Regions from separate parts of the Bradyrhizobium sp. CB1717 genome, predicted to be linked through region 2. Evidence: riboswitches for the same ligand, from Rfam matches in the RefSeq annotation. Region 2 holds a riboswitch; each other region holds the start of a gene.
What was found. Region 2 has a riboswitch for cobalamin ahead of metE (5-methyltetrahydropteroyltriglutamate--homocysteine S-methyltransferase). Riboswitches for the same ligand answer to the same signal wherever they lie in the genome.
Positions count from the first base shown of each region.

Region 1: linked by a shared signal. The riboswitch ahead of QA649_RS30555 (energy-coupling factor ABC transporter permease) and the one ahead of metE (5-methyltetrahydropteroyltriglutamate--homocysteine S-methyltransferase) in region 2 are both predicted to bind cobalamin.
Region 3: linked by a shared signal. The riboswitch ahead of QA649_RS05110 (ribonucleoside-diphosphate reductase subunit alpha) and the one ahead of metE (5-methyltetrahydropteroyltriglutamate--homocysteine S-methyltransferase) in region 2 are both predicted to bind cobalamin.

Region 1 is NZ_CP121666.1:6,522,979-6,531,003, forward strand. Features, by position in the region: gene cobT (nicotinate-nucleotide--dimethylbenzimidazole phosphoribosyltransferase) at 1-789, opposite strand, end outside; gene cobF (precorrin-6A synthase (deacetylating)) at 800-1,549, opposite strand; gene QA649_RS30555 (energy-coupling factor ABC transporter permease) at 1,589-2,266, opposite strand; cobalamin riboswitch at 2,303-2,523, opposite strand; gene cobA (uroporphyrinogen-III C-methyltransferase) at 2,569-3,300, opposite strand; gene QA649_RS30565 (cobyrinate a,c-diamide synthase) at 3,297-4,607, opposite strand; gene cobM (precorrin-4 C(11)-methyltransferase) at 4,607-5,389, opposite strand; gene QA649_RS30575 (cobalamin biosynthesis protein) at 5,386-5,754, opposite strand; gene cbiT (precorrin-6Y C5,15-methyltransferase (decarboxylating) subunit CbiT) at 5,751-6,932, opposite strand; gene QA649_RS30585 (cobalt-precorrin-6A reductase) at 6,931-7,677, shown strand; gene cobJ (precorrin-3B C(17)-methyltransferase) at 7,653-8,025, opposite strand, start outside.
Region 2 is NZ_CP121666.1:7,607,496-7,615,520, forward strand. Features, by position in the region: gene metE (5-methyltetrahydropteroyltriglutamate--homocysteine S-methyltransferase) at 584-2,929, opposite strand; cobalamin riboswitch at 3,032-3,233, opposite strand; gene QA649_RS35555 (nodulate formation efficiency C protein) at 3,844-4,671, shown strand; gene QA649_RS35560 (thermonuclease family protein) at 6,508-7,263, shown strand; gene QA649_RS35565 (carbonic anhydrase) at 7,274-8,017, shown strand.
Region 3 is NZ_CP121666.1:1,079,114-1,087,138, reverse strand. Features, by position in the region: gene QA649_RS05130 (hypothetical protein) at 98-256, shown strand; gene QA649_RS05125 (hypothetical protein) at 268-444, shown strand; gene QA649_RS05120 (DUF1842 domain-containing protein) at 493-1,014, shown strand; gene QA649_RS05115 (ribonucleotide-diphosphate reductase subunit beta) at 1,327-2,400, opposite strand; gene QA649_RS05110 (ribonucleoside-diphosphate reductase subunit alpha) at 2,391-4,328, opposite strand; cobalamin riboswitch at 4,433-4,647, opposite strand; partial or broken gene QA649_RS05105 (hypothetical protein) at 4,687-4,907, opposite strand; gene QA649_RS05100 (GNAT family N-acetyltransferase) at 5,391-5,729, shown strand; gene QA649_RS05095 (hypothetical protein) at 5,747-5,965, opposite strand; gene QA649_RS05090 (DUF3302 domain-containing protein) at 5,965-6,150, opposite strand; gene QA649_RS05085 (outer membrane beta-barrel protein) at 6,310-7,083, opposite strand; partial or broken gene QA649_RS05080 (ATP-binding protein) at 7,265-7,413, shown strand; partial or broken gene QA649_RS05075 (IS5 family transposase) at 7,688-8,025, opposite strand, start outside.

The sequences.
Region 1 (8,025 bases), 1.1 Mb from region 2:
GCCGTCGATCAACACGGGGATGCGGCGCTGCGCAGCCGCAATGATGGCGCCCGCGATCGCCGCGATCTCGAGCCCGCCGACGGCGCACAGGATCTTTTCGGGCGACGCGCCCGCAACGCCATGACGCGCAATCGCCGCATCGATCACGCGCGCCTTGTGCGCGCGGCCGGCTGCATCGACGCCGGTGCCGCTGCCCGCGATCTCCTCGGCGCTGACAGCGAGCAGGCTCGCGGCAATCGCCGCCGATGTCGTGGTGTTGCCGATGCCCATCTCGCCGAAGATCAGGAGATCAGGCTGGCTCGCCTCGGCACGCGCGACCGCGCGCTGGCCGGCTTCGAAGGCGAAGGCCAGCTCCGTGGGCGTGAGCGCAGCCTCGACGCTGAAATCGCGCGTGCCATTGCGCGGCTTGTCGGTGACGATGCCAGGCGTCGCCCCCTCCGCCAGCGTGCCGGCGTCAACAACTTCCAGGTTTGAGCCGAGCTCGCGCGCCAGCACCGAGATCGCGGCGCCGCCGGAGGCAAAGTTCGCCATCATCGCGATGGTGACGCCTTGCGGATAGGCCGACACGCCCTGCGCGACAATGCCGTGATCGCCGGCGAAGATGATGATGGGCACGCACCCGGCACGCGGTTGCTCAGTCGCTTGCAGGCCGGCAAGCTCGATCGCGAGCTGCTCGAGCCGGCCGAGCGCGCCGGTCGGTTTTGTCAGTTGCGCCTGCCGTGCAATCGCCGCGTCGCGATGGGCGGCGGAGATGTCGGGGCATTTCTGAGTGACCCAGTCGGGGAGCATGCTGCCTCGCTTACGGCCTGCGCTTGAGAATGTAGCTGTCCATGATCCAGCCGTGCCGCTCGCGCGCCTCCTGTCGCGTCGCGACGATGCGCGAGCTCACGTCTGCGAGCCGACCGGACATGATGATCTGATCGGGCATGCCGAGATACGCACCCCACCAGATGTGCAAGCTTTCCGGATCGAGCGATTGGAATGCGGTGCCGCCGTCGAGCATCACGGCCACCGTGTCGACGCCCTGCGGCCAACCGCCTTCGCGCAAGCGACGTCCTGTCGTGACCAGAAAAGGCTCACCGATATCGTTGAGCGGCAGCGCATGCGCCGCGCACAGCGCCTGGATCGAGGTGATGCCGGGCACGACCTCGATATCAGGCAAGGGATTGAGCCGCCGCGCGATGCGCAGCGAGGAATCATAGAGCGAAGGATCGCCCCAGATCAGCAGCGCGACCTTTCCATCACTGCCGAGATGGCTTGCGATGGTCTGCGACCACGCGGCGGCCACAGCGTCGTGCCAATCGTCCACGCCCTTGCGGTAGTCCGCCTCGGCCGCATCACGCACGGGAAGGTCGAACTCGGCAATGCGCGTCGTCTTGTTGGTAAGCACGTCAGTGCAGATCGTCCGCCTGAGATCGGCGAGATCGGATTTCGCGCTTCCCTTGCGCGGGATCAGGACGAGATCGGCCGCGTTGATGGCGTGGATCGCGGCGCGCGTGAGCTGCTCGGGATCACCGCAACCGATGCCTATCAGGGAGAGCGTGAGCATCGGGCGTACGGGGCGGCCATGACGGCCGCCCCTTGTCTCTTAAGCCGCGTTGTGCAGGCGCGGGGTGACGAGGCCGGGCGCGGTGACGCCGCGCAGCGACTTCGCCAGCGCCAGCACGGCGAGATCGGCCAGCGGCTCGATCACGATGACGAGCGCGTAGGAGGCCGCAAACGTCGCGATGTTGGCGAGGTTGCTCATGGCGAAGCCGGAGCCGTAGAGCGCCCAGAACGCCACCCAGGCGATCACGCCGGCCTGATAGGTCGTCGAGAGCGCCAGCGCCTGGCGATACCTGAGGTCGACATAGGCGGTGTTGCGCGAAATGATCCGCGTGGCGATCGCCTGGATCGCGAACAGCGGCACCAGCAGCGTCGTGACGTTCATGCCATATTGCGGGATGTCAGCGGGCTCGAAGAAGACGCCCTGGAGCAGCAGGCCAAATGCAAGGCCGAGGGCCGCGGGCGCCGCGCCGAACAGCAGGAACAAGGTCGAGCCGAGGATGAAGTGCACCTCGGAAACGCCGACCGGGAAGTGCGGCAGGATCTCGAAGAAGGTGAAGACGAGCACGGTGGTCGCGAGGGTGCGCACGGCGAGCGAGCCGATGCCCTGCTCGCGCACGGTCTCGACCGCGAGCTTCAAGGCAACGCCGCCTGCGGCGATGCCGGTTGCGTAACTCAACACGAGCTTGGCGCCCGTCACGACTCCGGGTTCGATATGCATGGCTCAGTTCCTTCCTGCCGTCACACCCGACGGCCTTGGCCTCAAAACATGCACGGCCGGTCTCCTGGCTCGCGGTTCACTGGGGTTCTCCGGCCTTCCCGGACCTTGCGGCCCAGTGGCTGATCGGAGCCCCTCACCGCTTACAGTCGCGGGGGCGGCTGGGGTTTTGGGCGCCGCAACTGGGTCCGCCCATCCCCATTCCCGATTATGCTCCGGCGCTTTGCGCCGCGTCGAGCACCATGCCCGTCCTGTGTGCCCCTTTCGCATTGCAGGCGTCAAGGGGCGAACGGCGGCAGCGGCGGTCATGACGGATATTCCCCCGCCAGCGCGCCGAACAGGATCACGGCGGCCGTCGAAGCCGCCCCGCCCCGTGCAAGCTGCTCGGCAAGCTCGGCAATCGTGGTGCGGACCAGCCGTTCGTCGGGTCGGCCGAGGGATTCGGCGAACAGCGCCGGTGTCTCGGGGGCGAGGCCATGCGCGATCAATTTTGCGGCAAGCGCCGGAAAGGTGCGCCGGCCCATATAGACCACGGTGGTCGCTTCAGGATCAGCCAGCGCCGCCCAGTTCAGGTTTGGCGGCAGCTCGCCGGTGACATCGGCCCCGGTCACGAACTGCACCCGGCGCGAGGTGTGGCGTCGGGTCAGCGGGATTCCCGCCTGCGCTGCGGCGACGCAGGCCGAGGTCACGCCGGGAACGATCTCGTAGCCGATGCCGGCCTCGCGCAGCGTCTCGATCTCCTCCTCGAGCCGGCCGAAAATGCCGGCATCGCCGGACTTCAGCCGCACCACACGTGCACCGGTTGCGGCGTAGTCGACCAGGAGGCGATTGACGTGGTGCTGCTTGGTCGAGGGGCGCCCCGCCCGCTTGCCCACCGCAACGAGATTGGCGCCGGGCCGTGCGAGATCGAGGATCGCGCCGGACGCCAGGTCGTCATACAGCACGACGTCGGCCTCGCGCAGCCGCGTGGCGCCCTTCACGGTGAGGAGCTCGGGGTCGCCGGGACCAGCAGAGACGAAGGAAACAAAGCCGCTCACCGGTCCTCCGCGATCAGATGGAAGAATGTGCCGGTGGCACGGCCGCGCTGCGAGCCGGTCTCGGCGATGACCGCGCCCGTTGCATCATGCACGACCGCCAGCGGCGTATCGGGCTGGGCGAGGATGGTCGAATAGTGGAATTCGTGGCCGCGCAGGCGTGCGCCCGCCTGGTGCCCCGGCATGGGTGCGGCAAGGGTGGCGAGACGATAGCCCAGATGCATGCGGCGCTTGGCAAAGCTGGTCTCCAGGCCAAGCAGACCCGTCATCTCATGACGGACACCGTCGGCATCGGTCAAAGCATTTCCCATGACCATATAGCCTCCGCACTCGCCGTGCACCGTTCGCGTCTCGACGAACGCGCGCAGGCCGCTGCGAAAGCGCGCATTGGCCGCGATCTTTCCCGCGTGAAGCTCGGGATACCCGCCGGGCAGCCAGCAGACGTCGGCGTTCGCGTCTGGCACTTCGTCGGCGAGCGGCGAGAATGTCGAGATCTCGGCGCCCGCCGCGCGCCAGGCTTCCAGCATGTGCGGATAGACGAAGGAGAATGCCGCGTCGCGGGCCAGCGCAATGCGCTGCCCGGGCGGCGTCACATTCAGGGCGTTCGCCGAAGGTTGCGGCGACCAGCTGGCTGCCGATCCCAGCACCGCGTCGAGATCGACATGCTCAGCGACGAAGCGCGCGGCTTCGTCGATCAGCTTGCCGATCTCGGCCTGCTCCTCCGCCTGCACCAAACCGAGATGGCGTTTCGGCAGGCTGATCTCGGCATGACGGGGGAGCGCACCGAACACGGCGATGCCGGCATCGTTCAGCGCACGCCGTACGAGGTCTTCGTGGCGCGGGCTGGCAACGCGATTGAGCACGACGCCGGCAAGGCGCACGCCCGCGCGATAGTCGCGAAGGCCCGCGGCGATCGCCGCCGCCGTCTGCGCCTGCCCCGAGGGATCGATCACCAGCACCACCGGCCAGCCCAGCATCTCCGCGATGTCGGCCGAAGCGCCGGTGCCGGACACGCCGCGCGTGGCGACGCCGTCGAAAAGGCCCATCGAGCCTTCGGCGAGGACAATGTCGGCGTCCGTGCCGCGAGCGACGAGATGGTCGATCGTCGCGCGGTCCATCGCCCAGCTATCGACGTTGACGGAGGCGCGTCCCGTGGCAGCAGCGTGGAATGCGGGATCAATGTAATCGGGGCCACTCTTGAAGCATTGCACCTTGAGGCCATGATTGCGCCAGGCGCGCGCGAGCGCCAGCGTCAGCGTGGTCTTGCCGACGCCCGACGCAGGTGCGGAGATGACGAGGCCTGCCGCCATCACGACGCCTCCGGAAAGCGCGGCTCGGCGCCGACCGGCCGATAGCGGCGGTCGTAGTCGGCGGCATAGAGGCGGCTCTCGTCGAAATCCGCAGCGCCAAGCGTCTTGCCGATCAGGATCAGCGCGGTGCGCTCCATCTCGCTGCCCACGGCCGCATCAAGCGTCGCCAGCGTCGCGCGCACGATGCGCTGATCCGGCCAGCTCGCGCGCCAGACGATCGCGACCGGGCAATCCGTGCCGTAATGCGGCGTGAGCTCGGCGACGACCTGGTCGAGCAGATGGATCGAGAGATGGATCGCGAGCACCGCGCCGGTGGCGGCGAAGGCGGCAAGCTTCTCGCCCTCCGGCATCGCGCTGGCGCGGCCCGGCGTGCGCGTCAGCACCACGCTCTGAGCCAGGCCGGGCAAAGTCAGCTCGGCCTCAAGTGCTGCCGCAGCGGCGGAGAAAGAAGGAACGCCGGGCGTGACGGTATAGGGAATGCCGAGCGCACGCAGGCGGCGGAGTTGCTCGCCCATCGCCGACCAGATCGAGAGATCGCCGGAATGCAGCCGCGCGACGTCCTTGCCCCCCGCATGCGCGGCGACAATCTCCGCGATGATCTCATCGAGCGACATCGGTGCCGTGTTGATGATGTGCGCGCCGGGCGGGCAATGCGCCAGGACGCCTTCGGGCACCAGCGAGCCGGCATAGAGGCAGACCGGACAGGCCGCAATCAGGTCGCGGCCGCGCAACGTCAGCAAATCGGGAGCGCCCGGCCCGGCGCCGATGAAATGCACGGTCATGGGCCATCTCCTTCCGCGATCGCGGCGGTGGCCGTGCGGTCCTGCGAGACCGCGAGCGACGCAATCAATCTCGCGCGAGGGCCAGCCGCCGCGAGCGCCGCAGCTTCGGCAAGAGATCCCGTGCCGAACTTCTCTGCGATGAGCTTCGATTGCGTGAGCGTGTCGATGCCGGCCAGTGTCTCGGCCGGAACGGCCCTGATCGGCACACCGCACTCACGTGCGAGCTGCTTCAGCGCCTCCGCGTCGGCCTTGTAGCTGACAGTTGCCACCGCCACGAGCCCTTCGGGGCCGCCGGCAGCCAGCAGCGCCTCGCGCAGCGAAGCCAGTGTGACATCCTTTCTGAACCCGAGCCCAGCGACCTTCATCGGACCGCACTCCACTGCACCACCGGTCGAGCGGCCTCCCATGACCGATAGCGGCCGAGCGGCGCGGCATGTGCGATCTCGACCCGCATCAACTCGCCGCCATGACGCTGATGCAATTCGCCGAGCAGCGCTTCCGTCTCCAGCGTCACCGCATGCGTAACCAGGCGTGTCCCCGGAGCGAGATGCGACCAGATCGCATCGAACATCGCCTTGTCGAGACCGCCGCCGATGAAGACGGCGTCCGGCGCGTCCAGCCCAGCGAGAGCTCCCGGCGCTTTCCCCTCAACGATGGTGATGCGAGGCGCCAGTCCGAACGCAGCCGCATTCTTGCGGATATTCGCGGCGCGATCCTCGCGCGCTTCGACCGCAGTCGCCGTCCCACCACACAGCGCCCACTCCACCGAGATCGAGCCCGATCCGGCGCCGATATCCCATAGCCGCTCGCCGGGACGCGGCGCCAGCGCCGAAAGCGCCAGCGCGCGCACAGGCCGCTTGGTGATCTGGCCGTCGTGGATGAAGAGATCGTCTGAAAGTCCCGAGCTGCCGGGGATGCCCTGAGCTCCCTTCGCTTCAAGCGCGACCACAACCAGGTTTCCGGTGAGATCGCCGGCAAAGCTGTCGGCACGATATTCCCTGATGCTCTCGCGCGGCCCGCCCAGCGCAGCGAGCATCCAGAAGGCCGAGGCCCCCCATCCGCGCTCGCTCAACCATTTTGCAAGATCACCCGCCGCCTTCCCATCGCGCACGAGGCAGATGATGTGAGCCCCTCGCGCCAGATGCGGCACGAGGCGCTCGAAAGGCGCGGCGTGAAGCCCGAGGCAGACGGCGGATTCGAGTCGCCAGCCCAGCCGCGCGGCCGCAAGCGAGAAGGTCGACGGCGCGGAGTGCGCGATCCATTCGCCAGCCTGCAGCTTCTCGGCGATGCTTGCGCCGGCGCCATGCCAGAACGGATCGCCGGAGGCGAGCACCACCGTCGGCCTGCCGCGGCAGCTCAGCACGACATCGGCATCGAACGGCACCGGCCACGGGCGACCACGGCTATCGACCTCCGCAAGTGCAAGATGGCGCTCACCACCGAACACGGTTTCAGCCATCGCAAGCGCCTTTCGGCTTGCGTCCGACAGCCCGGCAAGGCCATCTTCGCCGATACCAATGATAGTCAGCCAGGGATCAGCCATGACGCGCGCCCTCATTCTGGGCGGAACGGCCGATGCGAGCTCGCTCGCTGCAGAAATCGCGCGTGCGCGCATAGAAGCCGTCTACTCCTATGGCGGCCGCACCCGCACGCCGGCCGACCAGCCGCTGCCGACCCGCATCGGCGGCTTTGGTGGCGTCGGCGGGCTTGCCGATTACATCCGCCGCGAAGGCATCACGCACGTGATCGACGCGACGCATCCCTTCGCTGCCGAGATGAGCCGCAATGCGGTTGCGGCGTGCGCCGAAGCCGGTACGCCGTTGATCGCGCTCGAACGCATGCCATGGGACAGGACGCAAGGCGACAACTGGATCGAGGTCGACGACGTCAACGCGGCCGTCGCAGAGCTGCCCGAGACGCCTGCGCGCGTCTTTCTCGCCATTGGCCGCCAGCACATCGCGCCATTCGCGAGCAAGCCTCGGCACGCCTACACGCTGCGGTTCGTCGATCCGCCCGAGGCGCCCCTGCCCTTCGCAGCCGACGTGATCGTGTCGCGCGGACCGTTCACGCTTGAGGGCGAACTGGAGATGATGCGGAGCCGTGGCATCGCCTGGATCGTCGCCCGCAATTCCGGTGGCGACGGCGCGCGCGCCAAGATCGACGCAGCGCGCGTGATCGGCCTTCCCGTGATCATGATCTCGCGACCAAAACTGCCCGAGCGTCCGCGGGTCGAGAGTGTCGCCGACGTGATGCAGTGGCTCGGTCATTCTACCCGCCTCGGTGCATAGACCCAGCGGCCGACGCGGCGCGTCTGCGAATTGCCGACGATGACGACGGTCCGCATGTCGGCCATCTCGGGCCGTGCCTCGTTCAGCGAGACGGTCTCGATCTTCTCGTCAGCAGCGCTGATCGCGCGCGCGAAGATCACGAGGCGCTCCCCGCAGCCGGACTCTTTCAACACCGCCAGCGCGCGGCCAAATCCCTCAGGCCGGCTCGCCGAACGGGGGTTGTACATCGCGATCGCAAAATCGCCCTCCGCCGCGAGCCGCAGACGCTTCTCGATCACCGCCCACGGCTTGAGATTATCGGAGAGATTGATCGCGCAGAAGTCGTGTCCGAGCGGCGCGCCGGCCCGC
Region 2 (8,025 bases):
ACTCTCAAACAGAGGCCCAAGACGAAACCCGACTATCGGGTGGGACTGGTCGACCAAGGACTACCTTAAGCAGGGTTCAATCAATAGCAACCGCTCATGCATTGTCTACGCTTGCAAGATCCTTGGAGCCGGGTTTTTCGTATCGTCGCGCTGATCGAGCATAAGGTTTCCAAGCAGGAAAGCGCACCGAGTTTGCGGCTCGTCGCTGCGGTGACCGCCCGGCATCACCGTCCCTCGTCGCCGTCGTAATCGTTGCCGACGTGCTCTTGAGCGACAAACCTTGGTGTAACTTTATAAACCTCAGGCTAACGGTCGCATACCACGGCATAATTGAGCTCCGCTGAGCTTGTGCTTCAACTGAGCTCAGATTTTCGGCGAATGTCCTTGCCGTGATCGAACCGGCGGTTGACCTCTCTCTGCCGATGGAAGTCCGCGCGATGCGTCAGCGTCGCTCCTCCCAGACTTTCGCCCGGCCCGCTAAGCGGGGCCGGGCTTTTTTTGTATTCCCAAGGCTCCATCGATCATCGACAGCGCAAATGACCGCAAGAGGATCCGCTTTGTCGAGAAGCGACCCAAGCCCGGATCAACGGCCTTGCAGATCGAATGCAGCGCGCAGTTGGCGGGCGGCAGCGACCATGTTCGCTAGCGCCGGCCGCACTTCCTCCCATTTGCGCGTCTTCAGGCCGCAGTCCGGATTGACCCAGAGCTGCGAATCCTGGAGCCGGGTCTGAGCCAACGCCATCAGTTCCTTCATTTCGCCCGCCTCGGGAACGCGTGGGGAGTGGATGTCGTACACGCCCGGCCCGATCTGATTTGGATATTCGTAGTTCCTGAACGCGTCGAGTAGTTCCATTTTCGAACGCGACGTCTCGATCGAGATGACATCTGCGTCCATTGCAGCGATCGCACCGATGATGTCGTTGAACTCCGAGTAGCACATATGTGTATGAATTTGTGTTTCGTCGGCGACACCCGATGAGCAGATGCTGAAGCAATCCACGGCCCAGTCGAGATAGGCCGTCCACTCCGATCGACGCAACGGCATTCCTTCGCGCAGTGCGGCTTCGTCGATCTGGATCATTGTCGCACCAGCATTCTCGAGATCGCGGACTTCGTCTCGGATCGCGAGCGCAATCTGGCGGCAGACCTCGCTTCTGGGAATATCATCGCGAACGAAGGACCAGTTCAAGATCGTCACCGGTCCGGTCAACATAGCCTTCATCGGCTTCCTCGTTAGTGATTGCGCGTAGCGCCACCAGTCCACGGTGATAGGCTTCGGCCGCACCACATCGCCAAACAGGATCGGTGGCCTGACGCAGCGCGAGCCGTACGACTGCACCCATCCGTTCCTGGTAAATGCGAAGCCGGCGAGGTGCTCGCCGAAGTACTGCACCATGTCATTGCGCTCGAACTCGCCGTGCACGAGGACGTCGAGACCGATGTCCTCCTGCCAACGTACGGCGCGCGCAGTCTCCTCCTTGAGGAACCTGTCGTATTGCTCGTCACTTATCGCGCCTCGCGCATGCGCCGCACGGGCATTCCGGACCTCTGTGGTCTGCGGAAACGATCCGATGGTCGTGGTAGGAAAAGCCGGTAGTCCGAAACGATTGCTTTGGATCTCGGCACGACGGGCAAATGGGCTCGCCCGTCGACGCATGGTCTGATCGATCGCTTTCATCCGGACAGCGACATTGGCATCACGGATTTTCGGCGAAGTCCGGCGAACAGTCGCGGCACATTCCGACTCGGCAAGAGCTGGCGCAACATTCTGGTCGCCTGCGAGTGCCCGCGCCAGGATCGCAAGCTCCCGCATCTTCTGGACCGCGAAAGCAAGCCAGCTCTTGACGTCGGAAGCGAGCCCGGTTTCGAGTTCAACATCGACCGGCACATGAAGTAGCGAGCAGGATGGGGCAATCTGTACACGGTCCTTGCCGAGCTTCGCAATCGCGGGTTCGAGCCGCTGGCGCAGCGACGACAAATTCGACCGCCATACATTCCGGCCGTCGACGACACCGAGCGACATGACGAGATCACTTCGGCCGCCAGCGCTGATCTGGTCCAACAACTGTGGCGCTCGAACTAGGTCGAGGTGTAGTCCGGCAACTGGCAGGCTCAACGCGGTGTTCAGATTGTCCCCGAGGTCGCCGAAATAGCTGGCAACTAAGATCTTGATGGCCGGCACCTCCTTGGCGAGCCGATCATAGGCATGTCGCAAAGATTGCCGCCCCCTTTCATCCAGATCAAGAACCAGGCAGGGCTCGTCGAACTGAACCCAATTTGCCCCACGTTTGCCCAATTCCTGCAGAACCTCGATATAGGCCTGTATCAGTTCATCCAGTAGTGAAAGTGGCTGGAACGCAGGATCGGGACTCTTGCCGAGCTTTAGGAATGTGACCGGCCCGATCAGGACAGGGCGGGTTTGGAAGCCAAGGGCCTTGGCTTCCTCATACTCCTCGATCGGCTTGCGAGAGCATAGCCTGAAAGTCTGCCCCCTGTGAAACTCCGGGACCATGTAGTGGTAGTTGGTGTCGAACCACTTAGTCATCTCCTGCGCGGGTGCGCCAAATCCGCGCGGTCCGTGACCGCAATTCGCATCCCGATCGTCGCATTGTGATCCGCGGGCCATGGCGAAGTACGTCTTGAGCGAAACGGATTCGGCTTTCGAGGCGTAGATCTCCGGGATGGCGCCAACCATGACACTCGTGTCGAGCACCTGATCATACAGCGAGAAATCGTTCGATGGAATGACTGTGACGCCGATAGATTTCTGTCGAGCCCAGTTCGCGGCACGCAAGCCAGCTGCGTCCTCGAGCAACTGCTGTTCGCTGCTTTTTCCGGCCCAGTAGCTTTCTAGAGCGAGCTTGAGCTCCCGCCTTGGACCGATGCGTGGCGTTCCGAGCGTAGCAACCGGAAGGGAGAGAAGAGACATAGCGTTAACCCCATGTTGGGGGCAAAGGCCATGGCGGACGCAGGCAGGGGAAGTCGCGCGGTGCGACGGCTGCTTGGCGCACCACCGGGACACCCCGCCCGTGGACGAATATATTGTCGGGGCAGGTCTCCTGGCTCGCGGGTCATCGCTTCTGTCCGGCCTTCCCGAAGCCGCGCAGGCTTCAGTGACATCGTTGGACAGCGGCTTGCCGCTCACAGTTGCGGGGGCAGCGCCGGCATTGTCACCGGCTTCCCTCTTAGCTCCGGCAAGTGGAAACCGGAGAACCTCGACGGCTTGGAATATCGGCAAGAGAAGTCTTCCGTCAACCTCTCAGATTATGTCTCAAGCTGAGCTGCGACATCTGCGACGCGAATGACCATGCATCTCTATGGTTCAGATGATGTAGAAGCGCTCTCAATCGGCCATATCGGAATGACCATCGCAGCTGCCCGCGGGCCGCATGGCAGATCGGTGGCAGGGACAAATGCGGCTTGCGCAGTCGGGACTGCTGCCTCGAGCCGAACGCATCTGTTGCGAGTCCCGGCTTCCGATGGCAACGATACCGAACTAAACGGTCGCGTGACGAGGATGCATAAGCCGCGCTGGATAGCGCTGAACGGAAACATCGAGACATGGGCCAGTCGGAAAGTCGACAAAGAGAACACAAAAGCGGTGTGAATTGCAGTCCATTACCTGGCACGAAGGATGCAAGTCTTCGGCATACCCAGTCTTCTCCTTCTGGGCATGTCCAGCACAGCAAATTGAGGCTGTCGCCGGCAGCGAAGTTAGCGGCGCGTGACATAGAGGGGAGCCCTGCTCGCACGGGACACCATCGCTCTCCCCGTCGCGTCGCCGCTAACTTCTTGCGCTCGCGCATACTGGTTGAAGGTTGCCCGCTTTAGAACGACGTGTGGATGAAACCAGATAGGCCGACAGTTATGAGAAAAATCTCTGGAAGACGCGCGTTATGGTTTTGTCTTGGTCAATGCCTGATCTACCTGGCCGGGTTGGCTCCGACGAGCAACAGTGTTCGCGCCAACGAGAGCCCCCTTATCGAACGATTCAAGTCAACGTGGCGAGCGCAAGACGGCGAGACAATTGAACAAATTGTCTCCAACGTCTCGAAGGTGGCACAGTTCGTCCCTCGAATGTGGGGCCTCGCTGAACTTGATCAAGATGACCATGTGTTCGTTTCGTGGACTAGGCACCGGGATGATACATCAGGCGAACAGAATGTTATCACCTGGAAGATCGCGCACGACGGAACCTTTCAACTTGCGTCGACCTATGCAAAGCCGATGGAATTGGGCTGGCGCGCCCTGGCGCTCTCGTTGATCGCCAGTGAAGTCAAGGATGGCGAAAGGGACGCAAATCTTCGCTTTTTGCATGATCCGAGCAATTTCAACTTTGTGACGACCACGCAAGGCCGGCTCGGCGATCTTCTGCGGCAGGGCCGCTGCACTATCGTTGAACCTGTTGGAGTGGACTACTTGCCGAAGCAGAATGACAAACCGACCGAGAAAGGTGATCTGTGGCGCGTTTTGCTTTTAGTGAACTGCGATATCGCAGGACCCCGTTTTTTTACACACAACGGGGTCATCACTTTCGAGAAGAGCGAAGGGCAAGATTGGAAGCCGCAATCCTCCTTTGCCAAGCGTATCGCGGCCTTTCCTCCTGGCTCCTGGTTCGCTCGCATAGAGCCAAAGGATCGGGAAGAGCAAGGCGACGAAAGCCCTCGGTAAAATGGTCGCGCAGAGCAAGATCGCGCCGTAGCTCCTTTTACCGCCAACGCCTCTGAACAACTGCAAGACATATCAGCTCTAAAATGTCGGTGTTTGCGCCTTCAACAGTCTCGAGATTTTCCCGCAGCTTTCAGCTCGTCAGGAAACAATCGGACAGCAAGATTACCACCGCCTCCTTCTGCGAGTAGTCGAGTGCAGCGGCACGTGCCAGCTGGCGAGATTTGGCCCCCGGGGCACCCGAGGCAGTGGGAGGACACCAATCCGCGAGGGAACCAGCTCTCCATGCCAGTCTTCAAGGGACCGGGCCTGGAGATGCCTCGGGCCCAAGCCCGATCCGGCGTGCGCGCCGCGCATCGCGCGACTGACTGGCACCCGCAAGAGCGTGAGCGTGCCGACGCCGAGGCGGCACGCGAGATCGAGTGCTGCGACGAAGCGCGTTAAGACGGTAATGGGGCAAGCGTTAGCGCCCGGCACGCCCCCTGAGCACCGGCGAGCGACCCCGGCGAGGAACCCGGCGCCGTGCGCCAGGTATCGAGGACCGAACTGGGTCGGTGCTAGATTTCCTCGCGCGCATTCGTCTGCGCGTCATAGATCCGGATTTGAAGCGTGGGAAAACGCTTCTTTAGTTCTGCTCCGCCTGCCCTGGCGCCGTCTCTGGTTGCGAATTCGGCTCTGAGTCGGCCATCTACTTCAAGCGCGTAAGAAGAGACTGGCAATTCCCGGGGGGCAGCCATTTCATTCCCATTCTGTAGTGAGGCCATTGAGAATGATTTGTAGCTTGAGTCGGCTAAACCGCACCAGAGCTAGCTGCCCGAGTGCCGCAACGGGGGCAACCATGTTGTGGATTGAGGCTTCGCACAGGATGGCACTCGCGATCGTCCGAACACGGGGCGGCTTACCCCTCGCCCAGTGCGTATACGACGAAGCCGCGGAGGTTGCCGCTCCAAATTTCCGTGGCGCAAAACGCACGCCCTCACGCCGGGCTTGCTGGATAACTCTCCGCATGTGATCGCGGTGAAGCATACTACGAGAGAGCGGCCGCCAGTCGCGCCGCCTGGGCCATGACAATCCGGTCCTTGTACGAACGCGGCGATGGCACCACGAACGATTATGGTGCAGCGCAGACATGCGAAAAGCCTCAATGCAATTGGCATCAACGATCACCCGGCTGACTCTCCGAAAGAGGGCTCCGGGTTTGGCGCGGTTTGCGCAAAACGATACCGATTCATTTTACGCAGCGGGTGTTGAGCTGAACTCCGTCGCGCCTTTGTCCAGATCTCAGAGGAAGCGAGACCAGATTTCTCTTCGGAGATCAATATTTTCCTAAGAATTGACGGCGAAATGTCATCGCCGTCGCTGAAACCATCGAGGCCTTGCCGATGGTGGCTGCCACACAGCTAGCCAAGTTGCTCCTCCCCGCCTGACTTCCACTCGGCCGTCAAGATTCACAGGCGACTTTTGTTCTTCAAGCGCGTGAGAAACAGCGTTCCGAGGTTCGGTTTTCTCTCATATACCGAGTTCGCGGCTGAGCGATGGGGATCTCCTCCTCAGGTCGAGAGGGTGCAGTGCGCGCTCAGAGAGAGAGAGAGAGAGAGAGAGAGAGAGAGAGAGAGAGAGAGAGAGAGAGAGAGAGAGAGAGAGAGAGAGAGAGAGAGAAGAGAGAGAGAGAGACCGGCGCGCGCACACCGGAAGAAATCGCTTGAACCTCACGCAGCGTCAGGTCGTAGCTTGGAAATGACGGCCACGCTTTCCTAGAGCAAACGTCCAAAGATGCCGGCCGAATAACGTAAGTAGTGTTTAAGCAGTCGAACGTGGCGCGCCGGATCGTGCGTGAACATGGATCAAGAGCGGGAGATTATTGTGGGGATGAAACAGCGCGTAATGATGGTCGCATTGTTCGCTGTCATCACATCTCCGGTCTGCGCGGCGAAGCTCAGCGGCCCTGCCCGCATCCTCGACGGCAATACGATCGAGATCGAGCAATCCAAGCTTCGGCTCTCAGGCATCGAAGCTCCTGAAACTGACCAGATTTGCCTCGACGCCCACGGTCGGAAATGGGCTTGCGGCATAGCTGCTCGCGACGAGCTGATCAAGCATTCAAACGGACGAACGTGGGATTGTCATACCACAGGAGGTGATGAATACGGCAGGTCAGGCGGCAGTTGCTTCATAGAAGGCGAGGACGTGAGCGCCTGGATGGTACGCTCCGGCTGGGCACTATCGTCGGATCCTTCTACCCATACCTACGTTATCTATGAGGTTGTGGCGAGCAAAGCCCATGCGGGGCTGTGGTCGGGGGCGTTCATCGCGCCCTGGGACTGGCGTCGCGGCAACAAGGGGACGATCATCATCGGCGCGAGCTCGGTTCCGATCGACGCTCGGGAACTCCTGCTCGGATCCGCGCTGCTATCGGACCCGCCCTCGTCCGAGTGTCTGATAAAAGGCGCCGTAGACCGCAACGGCGAGCGCATTTACCACCTGCCCGGGCAACTCAGCTACGAACAACTCGACATGACGAAGAAGCCCGGTGAACGCTGGCTCTGCAGCGAAGCGGAAGCCGAAGCCACCGGGTGGCGTAAAGCCGCGCGATGAGGTGAGATGCATGAAGGCAGGCCATTCTCCGACCTACCTGGCCAAGATCGCGCCTTCGCGCCGCTCGCTGTTGCTGTTGCTGTTCGCTATTTCGTCGGTCTGCATACGGCTTGGCGACAACATTGTCGATGCAAAGGAAGCAAAAGCGCCGCCCAAGCCAAATAACCTGATCTCGCCGGAGGCTGCCCTGAAGCGGCTGATGGAAGGGAACGATCGCTATGTCCAGGGCGTATCACGACGCGACGATTTCAAGCGCGAGCGTCAGATTTTGGTGGATGGGCAAAATCCATATGCCGCGGTTCTGAGCTGCGCCGATTCTCGCGTGGCGCCTGAACTTGTCTTCGGCAGCGGACTTGGTGATCTGTTTGTCTGTCGCCTCGCTGGTAACTTCGTCAACGATGACACGCTCGCCAGTATGGAATATGCGGTGGCCGTGCTGAACACGCCGCTGATCCTGGTACTTGGCCACGATCATTGCGGTGCGATAGACGCCACGATCAAGTCGCTCCACGACAATAAGCCGCCGCCGGGGCACATTTCATCCCTGGTCGCTGCGCTTGCGCCAGCGGTAGAAGTCTCTCGCCAGCAAACCGGTGACACGTCCGCCGAAGCAACCCGACAAAATGTAATCGACAATGTCAACAAACTCAAATCGACGGGGCCGATTCTGAACGCGGCAGTCGAGCAGAACAGACTAAAGGTCGTTGGGGGTCTGTATCGGCTCGACACCGGCAGAGTCGATTTGCTGAGCTGACGCTGGCA
Region 3 (8,025 bases), 2.7 Mb from region 2:
TTTGCGGCCGCCGGCGGACACCAGCCCGGCGCCGCACTGGTCATCAGGCGTGCCTGGATGCTGCGTCGCCAAGCGTCAGCTCACCAGGAGGACAAGCATGGGTTTCTATCAGACGGAGCCGTTTAACACGGCAAAAGCCAGCTTCATCCACGGACCTGACGGATTCGGGCTATTTCTGATCGAGGTTGAGGGTGATGCGCCGAACTTCACGACAGGAATTACCCTCGTGCGGATCCGCATTGGGTCGGCGGCCTGAGGATCGACGTAATGGGATGGACGGGACCGCTCGGTGATGGGTCCACGCCCTACGCGGTCAAGGGCAGCTTCCCCGGCCATTACGTGCCGCAAATCGTCGTCTCCGGCAGCAATGGCACGCGCCTGGTTGCGGTGAAGCTGATCCCGGCGGAAGAATCTGACGACTACGTGCGGCAGTTGGCCGGATGACCACGGTCGATCACCCGATCAACCTTCCTAAATGGGAAAGGACGCTCTATGCCCGATACGACAACCAAAGGCCGCGTCGGATTGTTTCACGCCTGCTATCAGATTGGCGAAAGCCGCCCCGGAGGCATAATCTTCAAGCTGGATCTGGTCGTCGACAAGCCGAACAGCCGGATCCAAGGTTTCGGCAGCATCACCCAAGCTGTTAATCCGCCGCTCGATGTCGCCACCGCCCTGCAAGGCAATTACAGCCAACTGCCGACGCTCCCGCCGGCGCCGACACTGCTTCTTGTGCTCCTTACCGGTTACCCGCCGATCCACTGGCCGAACCATGGCGGGCTTGGACCGGTGATTCTGCCCAACGTCGATCTGCGCATGACCCTGGTCCCGAACTGGCGATCGGGAACCGCCTCCTTACCGCTATCGCAGCGGCCACGGCGATTGGCAGGAGGTCGAGGCCGCGCCGGTCAAGCTGGTGTCTCCAGCCATCGCATGAACACATCTAAGCCGGGCCGGCAAGGCCCCTGCCCCGCATCGATGGCGCTTTTGGACGCAGCCAAGGGATTTCAATGATCCTTCGGGGGCTATGAATCCGCGGAACGAGAAGTCCCTCTGGTCCCCTGTCGCATTCGAGCGGGTTCGGGTCGCGGAGCCCTCCACATCATAGCCGCTGAAAACAGCCGCCCACCATCAAAGGCGGCTGTGATCGTCTTGCGCCTGACCGCTGGAAACAGGAAGGGCAGAATCGTATCGTCGACCATGGCCGGTGTGGTTGCCTCGATGATGTCAGCGCAGAATTGGTCTCAGCAACCGAATCCCACGTCCCATCAGCGGCTTACACCACACTCGCTAGCCACCCACAGGCCCTTCATGAATAAAGACGGGCTAGATACGGCCGAAAGCCGCCCACACCCCGTTTTCGCCGTCCCAGCTGCCGCGGCTCGCCGCCTTGGAGTACTCCGTGGCGCGCTGCTCGAAGAAATTGGCGTGCTCGACGCCATTGAGAATCTCGACGAGCCACGGCAGCGGATGCGCCTTGAGCTGTGTGAACCCGCCCTCCTTCGCCTCGAAGAAGCCGAAGACCGGGGCAATCCGGAGCTGGGTCAGTCGCCAGTCGGCGACGTAGCGGACGTAGGCGTGGATGTGCTCAGGCAGCATGCCCTCGATCTTGCCAAGGCCGAAGGCGAGCTCGACGAAGTTCTCCTCCAGGTTCACCATGGTCTTGGCGACGTCGACAATGTCGTCGCGGACGGAGCGCGTCACCGCGCCGGTTTCGCGGTGCCATTCGTGAAATAGCTTGATGATGCCCTCGCAGTGGAGACTCTCGTCGCGCACTGACCAGCTTACGATCTGTCCCATGCCGTTCATCTTGTTGTGGCGCGGGAAGTTGAGCAGCATGGCGAAGCTCGCGAACAAGGCCATGCCTTCGGTGAAGGCTCCGAACATCGCCAGGGTGCGGGCGACATCGGCCACGGTGTCGACGCCGAATTCGTGCATGTAGTCCGCCTTGGCGCGCATCTGCGCATAGCCGCGGAATGCCTCAAACTCGGTCTTGGGCATACCAAGCGTCTTGAGCAGCAGCGCATAGGCGTCGATATGAACCGTCTCCATATTGGTGAAAGCGGCCATCATCATCTGGACGGTGAGCGGCTGGAAGATCGGGATGTAGCGCTTGAGATAGTTGTCGCCGACCTCGATGTCCGACTGAGTGAAAAAACGGAAGATCTGGGTAAGCAGCGCACGCTCGTTGGCGGTGACGCGGTCCGACGCCCAGTCCTTGAGGTCGGTGCCGAGCGGCACCTCTTCGCCCATCCAGTGGGTCTGCTGCTGGCGCTTCCAGAACTCGTAAGCCCAGGCGTAGCGATCGACGTCATAGCTGCCGGTCGAATCAAGGAGGCCGACGCGCCCCTTGCCGATCAGCGTGCGCGGATCGACGGACGACAGATCGATCATTGACATGCGAGGCACTCCTCATAGTCGGTGCGCTGCGGCGCCGGCGTTGCCGTGTCATCCTCGGCAATCTTGCCGGCGAACGCCGCGCGCGAGATCGATTTTGAACGGCAGTAGTAGAGGCTCTTCACCCCACGCTTCCATGCCGTCCAGTGCAGCATGTGGAGGTCCCACTTATCGACGTCGGCCGGCAGATAGAGGTTGATCGACTGGCTCTGGCAAATGAATGGGGCGCGATCGGCGGCAAGCTCGACGATCCAGCGCTGGTCGACCTCAAAGGCGGTGCGAAGGATCGCTTTCTCGTGCTCCGACAGGATGTCGAGATGGGCGACCGACCCCTCGTGCGCGATGATCGACTGCCAGGTCGCCGAGGTGTCGGCGCCCTTGGCGGCCAGCACCTTGGCGAGATGCGGATTACGCACCGAGATGGCGCCGGATAGCGTCTTGTGGGTGTAGATGTTGGCCGGGATTGGCTCGGTGCAGGCGCTGGTGCCGCCGCAGATGATGCTTATCGAGGCGGTCGGCGCGATCGCTATCTTGTGGCTGAAGCGCGCCATCACGCCGCGTTCCAGGGCATCCGGGCACGGGCCACGCTCGCGAGCGAGCGCCACGGATGCCGCGTCGGCATCGCGACGGATTTTTCGGAACATGTTCAGATTGAACGACTTGGCCAGGACACTCTCCATCGGAATGCCCTTGGCCTGGAGAAACGAGTGGAAGCCCATGACGCCGAGGCCAACGGAGCGTTCGCGCAGGGCGGCGTAGCGGGCACGCTTCATGCCGTCCGGCGCCACTGTGATGAAGTGGGTGAGCACGTTGTCGAGGAGGCGCATGACGTCCTCGATGAAGCCGGGCTCCTTATTCCACTGGTCCCAGGTCTCGAGGTTGAGCGACGACAGGCAGCACACCGCGGTGCGCTCCTCGTCGCGATGATCGATGCCGGTCGGCAGCGTAATCTCGCTGCACAGGTTGGAGGTCGAGACCTTGAGGCCGAGCTCGCGCTGGTGCTTGGGGAGCGCGCGGTTCACGGTGTCGATGAACAAGAGATAAGGCTCGCCCGTCTGCAGCCGGTTCTCAAGGATACGTTGCCACAGCTGGCGGGCATCGATCTCGCGGACGACCTCGTTAGTCTTCGGGCTGCGCAGAGCGAACGTGGTGCCGGCACCCACGGCACGCATGAACTCGTCGGTGACGTTGATGCCGTGATGTAGGTTGAGGCTCTTGCGGTTGAAGTCGCCGGACGCCTTGCGGATCTCGAGGAACTCCTCGATCTCGGGATGGTGGATATCGAGATAGACCGCCGCCGAGCCGCGCCGCAACGAGCCCTGGCTGATCGCCAGCGTCAGGCCGTCCATGACGTGGATGAACGGGATGATGCCCGAGGTGACGCCGCCCCTCACTTTCTCGCCGATCGAGCGAACATTCCCCCAGTAGGTGCCGATGCCGCCGCCGTTGGAGGCAAGCCAGACGTTCTCGTTCCAGATGCCGACGATGCCTTCGAGCGAGTCCGACACCGAGTTAAGGAAGCACGAGATCGGCAGGCCGCGCGGGGTGCCGCCGTTGGAGAGCACCGGTGTGGCCGGCATGAACCACAGTCGAGACATCCCATCATACAGACGTTGGGCATGCGCAACATCGTCCGCGAAGGCGCAAGACACCCGGGCGAACATGTCCTGGAGGCTTTCGCCGGCGAGCAGATAACGGTCGGTCAGCGTCAGCTTGCCGAACGACGTCAGCAGGTTGTCGCGCGACCGATCGAGCGTGAGGTCAGACGGCCTTGGCGATGGCGCGAGGGGCCTTGGCAGCGGAGCCGGCGATGGCGGCGGCTGCACAAGACACAGCTCAGGCGTGGTAGGCTTGGCCTGCGCTGGGAGCGGCCGCACACTCGGCATCTCGATGAGATGACCATGCTGATCGAAATCGTAAGACGGCGACATCGGCAACCCCGCGATGTTTGAGGCTGGGGGCCGTGCGGACGACTTGCGAGGAGACCGGGCAAATATCACCAGTTGCAAGCAACCCACCGGGGCACCCCGCCCGAGGACGTTCGTTCTGTCGCGGCAGGTCTCCTGGCTCGCGGGTCGCTGCGGCTGTCGGCCTTCCCAGCGCTGTCGCGCCAGTGACCATGATGACAACCGCTCGCCGCTTACAGTTGCGGGGGCAGCCTCGGAATAGCCGTTGCCGGCGCACCGGGTTCCCTCTTAGCTTCCATCCTACGAGATGCGGGAATGGAAGACCGTGACGGGCTACATATAGGCGCCGCTCGCGGAGATTCGTCAAGGCGGCACCGTCAAGTTAACGAATTGGAGCAGCCCCAAGGTCGAGGTTCGGCGAGCGCTTGTCGTGGAGATCGCGCCAAGTCGCAAAGGCTCGCTCGCGCGAAGCACGACGGAAGTCGGCAGTGACGGCTCCGAGAGAGAGGATGTGGAAAAGGTTCGCGACCTGATCATGAACTGACAGAAAAGTTGAGCCTGACGGGACGATTTGAAACGCTTCATGATCCGATCGCGTCGCCTGTCACCCTTCCGGCGTTCGTGGTCTGGACTATCCCTTCACCCGGCGATGTCCGCTGTAGGTGCTTCCCGTCGAGTCTCTACTCCTCCCCCCTGGCAGGGGCTTGGCTCGGGATTGGCAATGAAGGTTTCCGCGACTTTGAGCAGTTCTGCTCCTCTTTCCCCAAGGGCCCCGCATCGGCCCATCTATACGGCGCATACGACCTCGGGGCAAAAGGACTAGAGTCTGTTCCGCTCACGGATTGAGCAGCCGAGCGTCAGGGCGTGTACTGTTGCCCGCCAGCATTTGATGCTAGTGAACAGCGGTTAATAAATCACTGAAAGTGCATTGCATGCCTTGGCGAGCAATGGAGTGCGAAGATCTTCCATCTGTGAACGCGATCGTAGATCGCGTTCACCTCAATTACCCTGAGGATGAGGCCGTATTCTCGGAGCGGCTTCGGCTTTACCCCGCCGGATGCTTCGTGCTTGAGCGCGAGGCGATTGGTGCTGCTGGCTATATTTCATCCATCCTTGGCACTTCAAAAGCCACCCGCTCTCAATGTCCTTCTAAAATCCGTACCCGACGCCGCATCCACATATTATATCCACGATATCGCGCTATTGCCCGAGGCGCGGTCTGGCGGCGCAGCGTCCGAGGTTGTGCGCAAGCTGATTAGCCACGCTAGGCGCGCGCACCTTCCAAACGTTTCCCTGGTTGCTGTGAACGGCTCAACGAGGTTCTGGGAGAGGAATAGCTTCCAGACGCTGGAAGACCCGCAAGTGAACGAGAAGCTTGCTAGCTACGACGAGCAGGCCAAGTATATGGTTTATCGCTTCTCATGATATTTCTGTAGCGGCTGTTAGAACACTACCAACAAGTCGCATTGGGTTTGGGCATAGCCGCCCCAGAGACCGCGCTGCGCACTACGATGACCGAGCCCCGGGATGAGGAGACCGAGCAAGGCCGGCAGGCTGACCAGGGAAGGCGAAAGCTTCCAGAATACGTTGAACCGCACGATCTTGAAGAGGAATAGCAAGAGCAGCCGCACAACGAAAGTGTTGATGATCGGGACGCCCATCACGAGGCTCCCGTATTTCGAGGAGCCGGCACCTCGACATAGGCCCAGATGAAGGCGAGTGGGCAGAGGGCAAAGCCGAAGAACAAGGTAATCCAGCCCGCGGCGATCACCGCCTGAGCATAGGGATGGTTGCGCGTCTTTGCGATGTGCCCTCGTGCTTCACCTGAAGGAGGAAGAAAAACCAAGACTGCGAGACCAGCGCATCGTCTCCGCCTATTCCGATCCTTACGTAGTTTCTGGAAATGATCTAAATCAATGATTGCTAGCTTGAGATACGAGCAGCGCGCCAAGATTATCCGGCTGCCCGTCCCCCGTGTGAAGGAGCGCTTCCGTTCTGGCGAAGATCAATATGTCGTGGCGACCGGGCCACCCCAGCGGTAGTTCACGCGGACCAAACCGATATCGACGTCCTGACCGATACGGGCAGTCCCTGCAAAAGCGCCCACCGGAGCACCTACGATTCCTGTTGAAAAGAAGAAGTCTACGTCCCGATGCCCCATGAACAGGTGGTCGTACTCAACGCCGATGGACCAGTTCGGAGCGAAGCCAAATTCAAGGCCCGCTCCTACTGTGCCGCCCCAACGGGTTTCGCTGCCGTTGTCGATGGTCAGCCCAGTCGCAAAATCGGAGACCCGGTATTTGTCGCGGACAACCGCCGCGCCACCTTTCACATAAAGCAGCACGTTATTCCAGGCATAGCCGACTTGTCCCGTGAACAGGCCGAATGCATCAAGCTTGGAGTTGTCCTGGACGCCTGCAAGAGCGAGGTTCGCGTTGGAGCCCTTGAAATCGGCCCAGTTGCCCTGCGCCTCCAGGCCGAACATCGAGTTCGCTATTTGCCAGCGATAGCCGATTTGACCGCCGACCGTGCCTCCCGTCGCATTATGGCACCCCATGGTGACGGGCGGAGCGACGATCACGCCGCCGGCATTAAGCAGGTCCCAGCACTGATGCGCGGAGCCGCCGCCGCCGTTAATGCCGATGTAGAAGCCGCTCCAATCATAGATTGGAATGACCGCCGGGGGCGCTTTGACGTAGGGTCGCGCGGCCAGATCAGCGGCAGAGGCAGGAGCGGCTAGTGCGATGAAGGCTACCGTGCCCAGCAGAACTTTTTTCATTCTCTAAACCCAGCTTCGTATCGACTTCCTTGACGGTGTATTAACGAGAATTGCCATGTGACCATCTTCTCCATCAATTCCCAAGGTTGGTAGTTGACTGGGGCGCAAGCGTTGCCCGAGCATCCGGAGAATGGCCAAAAGTGCGTGTCTGGCCGGTAGCGGATGCTGTGGCCCGCAAAGCGGCGGCTTCATCGCCCAACAACGCAACGTCGTACTGGTTGGCGGCACCGGCACAGGCAAAACCCACCTGGCCCTTGCCATCGCCAGAAGCTGCATCCGATCCGGTGCCCGCGGCGCTTCTTCAACGTAGTCGACCTCGTCATTCGGCTACGTTTGGACTAGGCGGTCGCAGGGATGTTCGCCTGGTTCATCACCCGCGCGCCGCTGGGATGAACGAGGCCGGGCCATCCCAGCCGAAACCCATCGCGCCGTCTTTAGGCGTGTCCCTCATGGCGATCTGTCCAAGCTACGTGAGTATGGCGGCGCCCGCATCGACCCACCTAGCTCATCCCGCCGGATTGCATAGCAAGCCATTAGCGCTGGTTGGCGGCGAGGTCGCAGCATGAGCAGCGTCGGATCATTAGTCGACCGTGAAGAACGTTGATCATGAGGTCTGTTGACGGGATGACCAGGCGCCGGCGAACAGGAAGGCGCAGCAGATCCGGACAAACAAAGTCGTGAGCCAGAGGATCAGAAGCCGGAAGTTGTAGCCCGCGGCGGCAAGGACCGCGTTGGGGGCGTCGCCGCGGGTGCCGGCGAGATGATTTCGGTTCATCCGGTGCTCATTCTTGAGATGGCCTATCACCGGTTCGACCGCGGATCGGCGTCGGAAGGCGCGTTTGATTGCTGCGGTCACGCCACGCTTCTGGCCGGCGACATAGACCTTGAAGATCTTGTCTTTCGGCGCGTTGTGACCGCGATAGCCAGCATCGGCAACGATCC